One region of the Bacillus paramobilis genome, then DNA from elsewhere that is predicted to be linked to it. Evidence: a T-box and tRNA genes for the amino acid it is inferred to sense, from the RefSeq annotation. Region 1 holds a T-box; the other regions hold tRNA genes.
The links. The T-box of region 1 lies ahead of thrS (threonine--tRNA ligase). A T-box ahead of a tRNA ligase gene usually reads a tRNA of that ligase, here a tRNA-Thr.

Region 1 (2,174 bases):
CTCACTACCTAATTTACGATGATTTCTTTTTGCTGCTTCTTCAACGAAATGTAAATACTCTTCTAATTCTTTTTGAGAAGAGAACGCAACACCATATATACGCTGAAGCACTTGATTGTTACTATCACCTCGCCAATATGCACCAGAAACGTGAGTTAATTGGAATGCTTTCAAATATCCTGTTGACGGTAAATGTGGTCCTCTACATAAATCTACAAATTCACCTTGTTTATATAGTGTTACACTTTCCCCACTAGGAATTGCTTCTAACAGTTCTAATTTCAGGTGATCATTCATTTCTTGAAACAGTTTTGCTGCTTCTTCTCGAGAAACTTCAACTCGCTCTATTATTACATTTTCATTTATTATCTTTTTCATTTCTTTTTCGATTTTCGGTAAATCTTCTACGTTTACACTACTTGGAAGGTCCATATCATAATAAAATCCATTTTCAATAACCGGCCCTACACCAAGGTTTACATTGCCATACATTCTCTTTACAGCTTGCGCTAAAATATGTGCCGCAGAGTGTCTTGCAATTTCTACCCCTTCATTAGAATCTATAGTAACGATTTCTACTTCCGCATTTCCTTCAATATTTCGGCGTAAATCATATAACTGATTATTTACTTTCCCCGCTACTGCTTTCTTTTTTAAACTACTGCTAATGGATCCAGCAACTTCTTCTAAAGTAATTCCTTTTGCAAATTCTTTAACGCTACCATCTGGAAATTTAAGTTCAATCATTTGTTCTTTCATTTTTCATCTCTCCATTTCATAATAAAAAGCACACTCATCCCTAAAATAGGGACGAGCGTGCTTTTACCCGTGGTTCCACCCAGATTCCCATTGTAAATATACAATGGCTTCTTTTACGGTAACGTCGTTTACACGGCACTAGATACTTAATTTCCCCAGTGCAGCTCTAAGGTGGTAAGTTATTTTTCTGCGTTAGGAAGTTCTCAGCTTTCCTTCCTTCTCTGTATAACCGGGTAAAATAACTCGTGTCCTTTTCTTCGCTTATTATGAAATTGAATGCAAAAAAGCATATTCATCCCTAAAAATTAGGGACGAATATGCTTATATTCGTGGTTCCACCCAGATTCCCATCACAAAAAACATAATGGCTTCTTTTGCGATAACGTCGCTTACACGGCACTAGATACTTAATTTCCCTAGTGCAGCTCTAAGGTGGTAAGTTATTTTTCTGCGTTAGGAAGTTCTCAGCTTTCCTTCCCTCTCTGTATAACCGGGCAAAATAACTCGTGTCCTTTTCTTTGCTTTTATAAGTACATCCATTAATTGTTATTCACTATATCCTATTCATTTTATTATTGCAAGTGTTTAAAAAAGTTTTTTTATTTAATAGAAAAAGAAACCAAAATAGATTTTTGGTTTCCCCTTCTCAATTTTACCAATCTTGTGGTTCATAATTTAAGTCTGAAAATAGACGTCGTTTCTCTTTCTTCGATAAATCTCTCCACTGTCCAACAGGTAAATTATTCAATTCAATATTCATAATTCTCGTGCGTTTTAACGTGTATACTTGATAACCTAAAGCTTCACACATACGACGAATTTGGCGATTTAGCCCTTGTGTTAAAATAATGTTGAACTCATATTTTGATAACTGTGTGATCTCACAAGGAAGTGTTTTCGTTCCTAAAATCTTCACACCCGCTGCCATTTTTTCTAAGAAATCAGGTGTAATTGGCTTATCTACAGAAACGATATATTCTTTCTCATGTTTGTTTTCAGCACGTAAAATTTCGTTAACGATATCACCATCATTCGTTAACAAAATTAAACCGTCTGAGTCTTTATCAAGACGTCCAATATGACTAATTCGTAAAGGATGATTCACTAAATCGATAATGTTACCTTTTACAGCTTTTTCACTTGTACATGTAATACCTACTGGTTTATTTAAAGCAATATATACGTGATCTCGAGCAATACGAAGTTGCTCTCCATTTACGCGTACATCATCACCTGGATTGACTTGGTCACCAATTTTTGCAACCTTACCGTTAATAATTACTCTTCTCTCATTAATTAATTTATCTGCTCCACGTCGAGACGCTTTTCCAGCTTCACTAATAAATTTATTGATACGCAAATTAGGCACATCCTTTTCTAAACAAAATTTCAAGCTCACACTGCTTCTACCGTAC
Region 2 (2,174 bases), 2.4 Mb from region 1:
CGCACAGGACTTAAAATCCTGCGGTGGGTGACCACCGTGCGGGTTCGACCCCCGCCCTCGGCACCATATGCGCCCGTAGCTCAATTGGATAGAGCGTTTGACTACGGATCAAGAGGTTAGGGGTTCGACTCCTCTCGGGCGCGCTTTTATTAACGGGAAGTGGCTCAGCTTGGTAGAGCACCTGGTTTGGGACCAGGGGGTCGCAGGTTCAAATCCTGTCTTCCCGATTTTCCAAAAACATGGGGCCTTAGCTCAGCTGGGAGAGCGCCTGCCTTGCACGCAGGAGGTCAGCGGTTCGATCCCGCTAGGCTCCACTTTTTAATATCATTTATGGCGGTGTAGCTCAGCTGGCTAGAGCGTACGGTTCATACCCGTGAGGTCGGGGGTTCGATCCCCTCCGCCGCTACCATAAAGGACCTTTAGCTCAGCTGGTTAGAGCAGACGGCTCATAACCGTCCGGTCGTAGGTTCGAGTCCTACAAGGTCCACCATTAGACGTTTCTATCTCGGAGGTATACCCAAGTTCGGCTGAAGGGATCGGTCTTGAAAACCGACAGGCGGCGAGAGTCGCGCGGGGGTTCGAATCCCTCTACCTCCTCCATTTTTTCTAAAGTAAATATTTTATCATCGCGGGGTGGAGCAGCACGGTAGCTCGTCGGGCTCATAACCCGAAGGTCGCAGGTTCAAATCCTGTCCCCGCAACCAAATGGTCCCGTGGTGTAGTGGTTAACATGCCTGCCTGTCACGCAGGAGATCGCCGGTTCGACCCCGGTCGGGACCGCCATTTTTTACATAAAGGCTCGGTAGCTCAGTCGGTAGAGCAGAGGACTGAAAATCCTCGTGTCGGCGGTTCGATTCCGTCCCGAGCCACCATTTTGAAATCGCAAGCCGACTTAGCTCAATTGGTAGAGCAACTGACTTGTAATCAGTAGGTTGGGGGTTCAAGTCCTCTAGTCGGCACCACTTTCAAAATGAGCCATTAGCTCAGTTGGTAGAGCATCTGACTTTTAATCAGAGGGTCGAAGGTTCGAATCCTTCATGGCTCACCATTTATAATTTAATGCGGGTGTAGTTTAGTGGTAAAACAAGAGCCTTCCAAGCTCTGGTCGAGAGTTCGATTCTCTTCACCCGCTTTTCAATTATGGGCCTATAGCTCAGCTGGTTAGAGCGCACGCCTGATAAGCGTGAGGTCGATGGTTCGAGTCCATTTAGGCCCACCATAATTGTTCCGCAGTAGCTCAGTGGTAGAGCTATCGGCTGTTAACCGATCGGTCGTAGGTTCGAGTCCTACCTGCGGAGCCATATTACAGAGAAGTACCCAAGTGGCTCAAGGGGCTCCCCTGCTAAGGGAGTAGATCGCGAACGCGGTGCGAGGGTTCGAATCCCTTCTTCTCTGCCAGAACTGGCCCGTTGGTCAAGTGGTTAAGACACCGCCCTTTCACGGCGGTAACACGGGTTCGAATCCCGTACGGGTCATACTAAAAGAGATAGCATAATCTGCTATCTCTTTTTTGTTGTGTAAAAGTAGACTTTGGATAGTCTGCTTTTTTTTATGGATTTCTTGTGGCTTTAGTGCTTGATAGTAATCATTGTAATAAGTTGTAGGAGATTTATATATATACACTTATTTTTGCAACCTTTTTATTCTCTCATTCGACTATATTAGTAAAGGGAGGAAGAAATAAAAATGGACATAGCGTATCTAGTAAAACAAGCAACAAGAGGAAATGATCAAGCATTTGAACAACTTATTACTTTTGTTCGCCCAAAACTATATCGAACAGCCTATTCTTATGTAAGAAATGAACAAGATGCACTGGATATATACCAAGAAACAATTTATGAAGCATATCTTTCATTGAGAAAGTTAAAAAAGCCGGAGAAATTTCAAAGTTGGATTACTAAAATTCTTGTTTTTAAATCCATTGATTTTGTAAGAAAATCCTCTAGACAATTTGTTGCGAATGATGAAATGTTTTCTAATTTATGTACAGAAGAGAGCATGAATAAATTAGAGCAATCGTTGGATTTAATCGAGGCATTTAATTTCTTAGATCCTACTTACAAAACTATTATTGTATTAAGGTATTATCACGATTTATCTATTAAGGAAATTGCTGAGATTCTTAATTCTCCAGAAGGAACCGTAAAATCTCAATTACATCGAGCAAAGCA
Region 3 (2,174 bases), 2.1 Mb from region 1:
GTGGGCAGTTTGACTGGGGCGGTCGCCTCCTAAAGTGTAACGGAGGCGCCCAAAGGTTCCCTCAGAATGGTTGGAAATCATTCGTAGAGTGCAAAGGCATAAGGGAGCTTGACTGCGAGACCTACAAGTCGAGCAGGGACGAAAGTCGGGCTTAGTGATCCGGTGGTTCCGCATGGAAGGGCCATCGCTCAACGGATAAAAGCTACCCCGGGGATAACAGGCTTATCTCCCCCAAGAGTCCACATCGACGGGGAGGTTTGGCACCTCGATGTCGGCTCATCGCATCCTGGGGCTGTAGTCGGTCCCAAGGGTTGGGCTGTTCGCCCATTAAAGCGGTACGCGAGCTGGGTTCAGAACGTCGTGAGACAGTTCGGTCCCTATCCGTCGTGGGCGTAGGAAATTTGAGAGGAGCTGTCCTTAGTACGAGAGGACCGGGATGGACGCACCGCTGGTGTACCAGTTGTTCTGCCAAGGGCATAGCTGGGTAGCTATGTGCGGAAGGGATAAGTGCTGAAAGCATCTAAGCATGAAGCCCCCCTCAAGATGAGATTTCCCATAGCGTAAGCTAGTAAGATCCCTGAAAGATGATCAGGTTGATAGGTTCGAGGTGGAAGCATGGTGACATGTGGAGCTGACGAATACTAATAGATCGAGGACTTAACCATATAATATGTAGCAATGTTATCTAGTTTTGAAGGAATATATATTAAAATTCCTTTTGACATTCTGAAAAGAATGTGTATAATGATAAAAGTCTGGTAATGATGGCAGAGAGGTCACACCCGTTCCCATACCGAACACGGAAGTTAAGCTCTCTAGCGCCGATGGTAGTTGGGACCTTGTCCCTGTGAGAGTAGGACGTTGCCAGGCTTGTATTATTCCGCAGTAGCTCAGCGGTAGAGCTATCGGCTGTTAACCGATCGGTCGTAGGTTCGATTCCTACCTGCGGAGCCATTATGCTTCCATAGCTCAGCTGGTAGAGTACTTCCATGGTAAGGAAGAGGTCACCGGTTCAAGCCCGGTTGGAAGCTTGGAAAAAGTTTTAAATTTTTGGCCCGTTGGTCAAGTGGTTAAGACACCGCCCTTTCACGGCGGTAACACGGGTTCGAATCCCGTACGGGTCACCACTTTTGGAGGATTAGCTCAGCTGGGAGAGCACCTGCCTTACAAGCAGGGGGTCGGCGGTTCGATCCCGTCATCCTCCACCATATATATTTTAAATGTCGGAGGGGTAGCGAAGTGGCTAAACGCGGCGGACTGTAAATCCGCTCCTTCGGGTTCGGCAGTTCGAATCTGCCCCCCTCCACCATTTTCTTTAAAATAACCTGAGAGGGTTTATTTTTTTGAAAAGATAACCATACTAGTAAATATTAATGGGCTATAGCCAAGCGGTAAGGCAACGGACTTTGACTCCGTCATGCGCTGGTTCGAATCCAGCTAGCCCAGCCATTTACGAGCCATTAGCTCAGTTGGTAGAGCATCTGACTTTTAATCAGAGGGTCGAAGGTTCGAATCCTTCATGGCTCACCATTTTCGCGGAAGTAGTTCAGTGGTAGAATACAACCTTGCCAAGGTTGGGGTCGCGGGTTCGAATCCCGTCTTCCGCTTTTATTAATAAGGGGCCTTAGCTCAGCTGGGAGAGCGCCTGCCTTGCACGCAGGAGGTCAGCGGTTCGATCCCGCTAGGCTCCATCTAATAGAAAAGCTTACATCATATGATGTAAGCTTTTTTTGTGTTTAAAAAGACAACTTTCATATTTATCATTTAAAATGGAGAAAATGCGAAAATAAAGGATGGGGGATAATTGTGAAAGTTGTTATTGCATCTGATTCATATAAAGAAAGCTTAAAAGCTATAGAAGTATGTGAGGCTATTGAAAGAGGTTTTAGAGCAATTTTCCCTAAAGCAGAGTATGTGAAAATACCAATTGGAGATGGAGGAGAAGGAACGGTTGATTCTCTTGTTGATGCTACAGGGGGAAGGATTATATCACTTCATGTGACAGGACCGCTCAGAGAACGTGTACAGGCCTTTTACGGTATGTCTAAAGATAAAAAGACAGCGTTTATTGAAATGGCAGCAGCATCAGGATTACAACATGTTCCGGTTAAAAAGCGAAATCCACTTATTACAACGACTAAAGGAACTGGAGAGCTTATACTACATGCGCTAGA
Region 4 (2,174 bases), 1.7 Mb from region 1:
GCGAGCTGGGTTCAGAACGTCGTGAGACAGTTCGGTCCCTATCCGTCGTGGGCGTAGGAAATTTGAGAGGAGCTGTCCTTAGTACGAGAGGACCGGGATGGACGCACCGCTGGTGTACCAGTTGTTCTGCCAAGGGCATAGCTGGGTAGCTATGTGCGGAAGGGATAAGTGCTGAAAGCATCTAAGCATGAAGCCCCCCTCAAGATGAGATTTCCCATAGCGTAAGCTAGTAAGATCCCTGAAAGATGATCAGGTTGATAGGTTCGAGGTGGAAGCGTGGTGACATGTGGAGCTGACGAATACTAATAGATCGAGGACTTAACCATATAATATGAAGCAAATGTTATCTAGTTTTGAGAGAACATAAAAAACTTGTTGACTTTTAGAGTGAATAAGTTATAATAATGATTGTCTCAAAAGAATAATGTCTGGTAATGATGGCAGAGAGGTCACACCCGTTCCCATACCGAACACGGAAGTTAAGCTCTCTAGCGCCGATGGTAGTTGGGACCTTGTCCCTGTGAGAGTAGGACGTTGCCAGGCAATATTATTCCGCAGTAGCTCAGCGGTAGAGCTATCGGCTGTTAACCGATCGGTCGTAGGTTCGATTCCTACCTGCGGAGCCATTGGAGAGCTGTCCGAGCTGGCCGAAGGAGCACGATTGGAAATCGTGTATACGTCACAAGCGTATCAAGGGTTCGAATCCCTTGCTCTCCGCCATAGGATTTATAATATTTGGCCCGTTGGTCAAGTGGTTAAGACACCGCCCTTTCACGGCGGTAACACGGGTTCGAATCCCGTACGGGTCACCACTTTGGAGGATTAGCTCAGCTGGGAGAGCACCTGCCTTACAAGCAGGGGGTCGGCGGTTCGATCCCGTCATCCTCCACCATATAAATTATATAAGTAGTATCATCGCGGGGTGGAGCAGCACGGTAGCTCGTCGGGCTCATAACCCGAAGGTCGCAGGTTCAAATCCTGTCCCCGCAACCAAATGGTCCCGTGGTGTAGTGGTTAACATGCCTGCCTGTCACGCAGGAGATCGCCGGTTCGACCCCGGTCGGGACCGCCATTTTAATAAGGCTCGGTAGCTCAGTCGGTAGAGCAGAGGACTGAAAATCCTCGTGTCGGCGGTTCGATTCCGTCCCGAGCCACCATTTATCTTAATAAAATATGCCGGCTTAGCTCAATTGGTAGAGCAACTGACTTGTAATCAGTAGGTTGGGGGTTCAAGTCCTCTAGCCGGCACCATGTAAGTTTCGGAGGGGTAGCGAAGTGGCTAAACGCGGCGGACTGTAAATCCGCTCCTTTGGGTTCGGCAGTTCGAATCTGCCCCCCTCCACCATTTACATAGGGGCATAGTTTAAAGGTAGAACTGAGGTCTCCAAAACCTCCAGTGTGGGTTCGATTCCTACTGCCCCTGCCAAATATATTTACACAACATGGCGGTTGTGGCGAAGTGGTTAACGCACCGGATTGTGGCTCCGGCATTCGTGGGTTCGATTCCCATCAGTCGCCCCATTTTTATTTTAAAAATTACAAATAATCTAATGGATACTTACATATAATTAAGTAAGAATTCGGTGGGCTATAGCCAAGCGGTAAGGCAACGGACTTTGACTCCGTCATGCGCTGGTTCGAATCCAGCTAGCCCAGCCATTTTTGCGGAAGTAGTTCAGTGGTAGAATACAACCTTGCCAAGGTTGGGGTCGCGGGTTCGAATCCCGTCTTCCGCTCCAATATAATTTAATATGGCGGCATAGCCAAGTGGTAAGGCAGAGGTCTGCAAAACCTTTATCACCGGTTCAAATCCGGTTGCCGCCTTTTCTTTTGTGCCGATGTGGCGGAATTGGCAGACGCGCACGACTCAAAATCGTGTTCCTTCGGGAGTGTCGGTTCGACCCCGACCATCGGTATCATGAACGGCGTAATAAAAAATCTCTATACTAATTGTATAGAGATTTTTTGTGTTTTATTGGTGTGACAAAAAGTGTGCGGTGAGTAAACTAAGAAACATTAAAAGGATAAAAACAAACATTCATTTTTATCCTTTTAATTCCGGTATTCTATACAATATTCTCTTCAAGCACTCTAGAGAGAACTTCTCCAGCCTGGTGACATGAAGTTAAATCCGACACCACCAGTAGATATTAGCACATTATCAGCTGTTAATT

Region 2: it has a tRNA-Thr gene. The T-box ahead of thrS (threonine--tRNA ligase) is inferred to sense a tRNA for this amino acid. The anticodon was not compared.
Region 3: it has a tRNA-Thr gene. The T-box ahead of thrS (threonine--tRNA ligase) is inferred to sense a tRNA for this amino acid. The anticodon was not compared.
Region 4: it has a tRNA-Thr gene. The T-box ahead of thrS (threonine--tRNA ligase) is inferred to sense a tRNA for this amino acid. The anticodon was not compared.

What each region holds. Positions count from the first base shown of each region.
Region 1 covers NZ_CP151108.1:3,008,858-3,011,031, forward strand. Annotated here, with positions in the region: gene thrS (threonine--tRNA ligase) at 1-759, opposite strand, end outside; T-box leader at 804-1,026, opposite strand; T-box leader at 1,064-1,287, opposite strand; gene AABL52_RS15490 (pseudouridine synthase) at 1,412-2,119, opposite strand.
Region 2 covers NZ_CP151108.1:603,382-605,555, forward strand. Annotated here, with positions in the region: tRNA gene AABL52_RS03025 (tRNA-Leu) at 1-66, shown strand, start outside; tRNA gene AABL52_RS03030 (tRNA-Arg) at 70-143, shown strand; tRNA gene AABL52_RS03035 (tRNA-Pro) at 154-227, shown strand; tRNA gene AABL52_RS03040 (tRNA-Ala) at 242-314, shown strand; tRNA gene AABL52_RS03045 (tRNA-Met) at 333-409, shown strand; tRNA gene AABL52_RS03050 (tRNA-Ile) at 414-490, shown strand; tRNA gene AABL52_RS03055 (tRNA-Ser) at 508-600, shown strand; tRNA gene AABL52_RS03060 (tRNA-Met) at 628-704, shown strand; tRNA gene AABL52_RS03065 (tRNA-Asp) at 708-783, shown strand; tRNA gene AABL52_RS03070 (tRNA-Phe) at 797-872, shown strand; tRNA gene AABL52_RS03075 (tRNA-Thr) at 887-962, shown strand; tRNA gene AABL52_RS03080 (tRNA-Lys) at 973-1,048, shown strand; tRNA gene AABL52_RS03085 (tRNA-Gly) at 1,062-1,132, shown strand; tRNA gene AABL52_RS03090 (tRNA-Ile) at 1,143-1,219, shown strand; tRNA gene AABL52_RS03095 (tRNA-Asn) at 1,227-1,301, shown strand; tRNA gene AABL52_RS03100 (tRNA-Ser) at 1,308-1,398, shown strand; tRNA gene AABL52_RS03105 (tRNA-Glu) at 1,404-1,475, shown strand; gene AABL52_RS03110 (sigma-70 family RNA polymerase sigma factor) at 1,687-2,174, shown strand, end outside.
Region 3 covers NZ_CP151108.1:5,130,937-5,133,110, reverse strand. Annotated here, with positions in the region: rRNA gene AABL52_RS26200 (23S ribosomal RNA) at 1-665, shown strand, start outside; rRNA gene rrf (5S ribosomal RNA) at 755-870, shown strand; tRNA gene AABL52_RS26190 (tRNA-Asn) at 880-954, shown strand; tRNA gene AABL52_RS26185 (tRNA-Thr) at 959-1,031, shown strand; tRNA gene AABL52_RS26180 (tRNA-Glu) at 1,053-1,127, shown strand; tRNA gene AABL52_RS26175 (tRNA-Val) at 1,133-1,208, shown strand; tRNA gene AABL52_RS26170 (tRNA-Tyr) at 1,226-1,309, shown strand; tRNA gene AABL52_RS26165 (tRNA-Gln) at 1,375-1,449, shown strand; tRNA gene AABL52_RS26160 (tRNA-Lys) at 1,455-1,530, shown strand; tRNA gene AABL52_RS26155 (tRNA-Gly) at 1,536-1,607, shown strand; tRNA gene AABL52_RS26150 (tRNA-Ala) at 1,619-1,691, shown strand; gene AABL52_RS26145 (glycerate kinase) at 1,807-2,174, shown strand, end outside.
Region 4 covers NZ_CP151108.1:4,756,172-4,758,345, reverse strand. Annotated here, with positions in the region: rRNA gene AABL52_RS24405 (23S ribosomal RNA) at 1-326, shown strand, start outside; rRNA gene rrf (5S ribosomal RNA) at 428-543, shown strand; tRNA gene AABL52_RS24395 (tRNA-Asn) at 552-626, shown strand; tRNA gene AABL52_RS24390 (tRNA-Ser) at 629-720, shown strand; tRNA gene AABL52_RS24385 (tRNA-Glu) at 738-812, shown strand; tRNA gene AABL52_RS24380 (tRNA-Val) at 817-892, shown strand; tRNA gene AABL52_RS24375 (tRNA-Met) at 917-993, shown strand; tRNA gene AABL52_RS24370 (tRNA-Asp) at 997-1,072, shown strand; tRNA gene AABL52_RS24365 (tRNA-Phe) at 1,082-1,157, shown strand; tRNA gene AABL52_RS24360 (tRNA-Thr) at 1,176-1,251, shown strand; tRNA gene AABL52_RS24355 (tRNA-Tyr) at 1,262-1,345, shown strand; tRNA gene AABL52_RS24350 (tRNA-Trp) at 1,353-1,426, shown strand; tRNA gene AABL52_RS24345 (tRNA-His) at 1,446-1,521, shown strand; tRNA gene AABL52_RS24340 (tRNA-Gln) at 1,585-1,659, shown strand; tRNA gene AABL52_RS24335 (tRNA-Gly) at 1,665-1,739, shown strand; tRNA gene AABL52_RS24330 (tRNA-Cys) at 1,754-1,824, shown strand; tRNA gene AABL52_RS24325 (tRNA-Leu) at 1,835-1,916, shown strand; gene AABL52_RS24320 (DUF3884 family protein) at 2,092-2,174, opposite strand, start outside.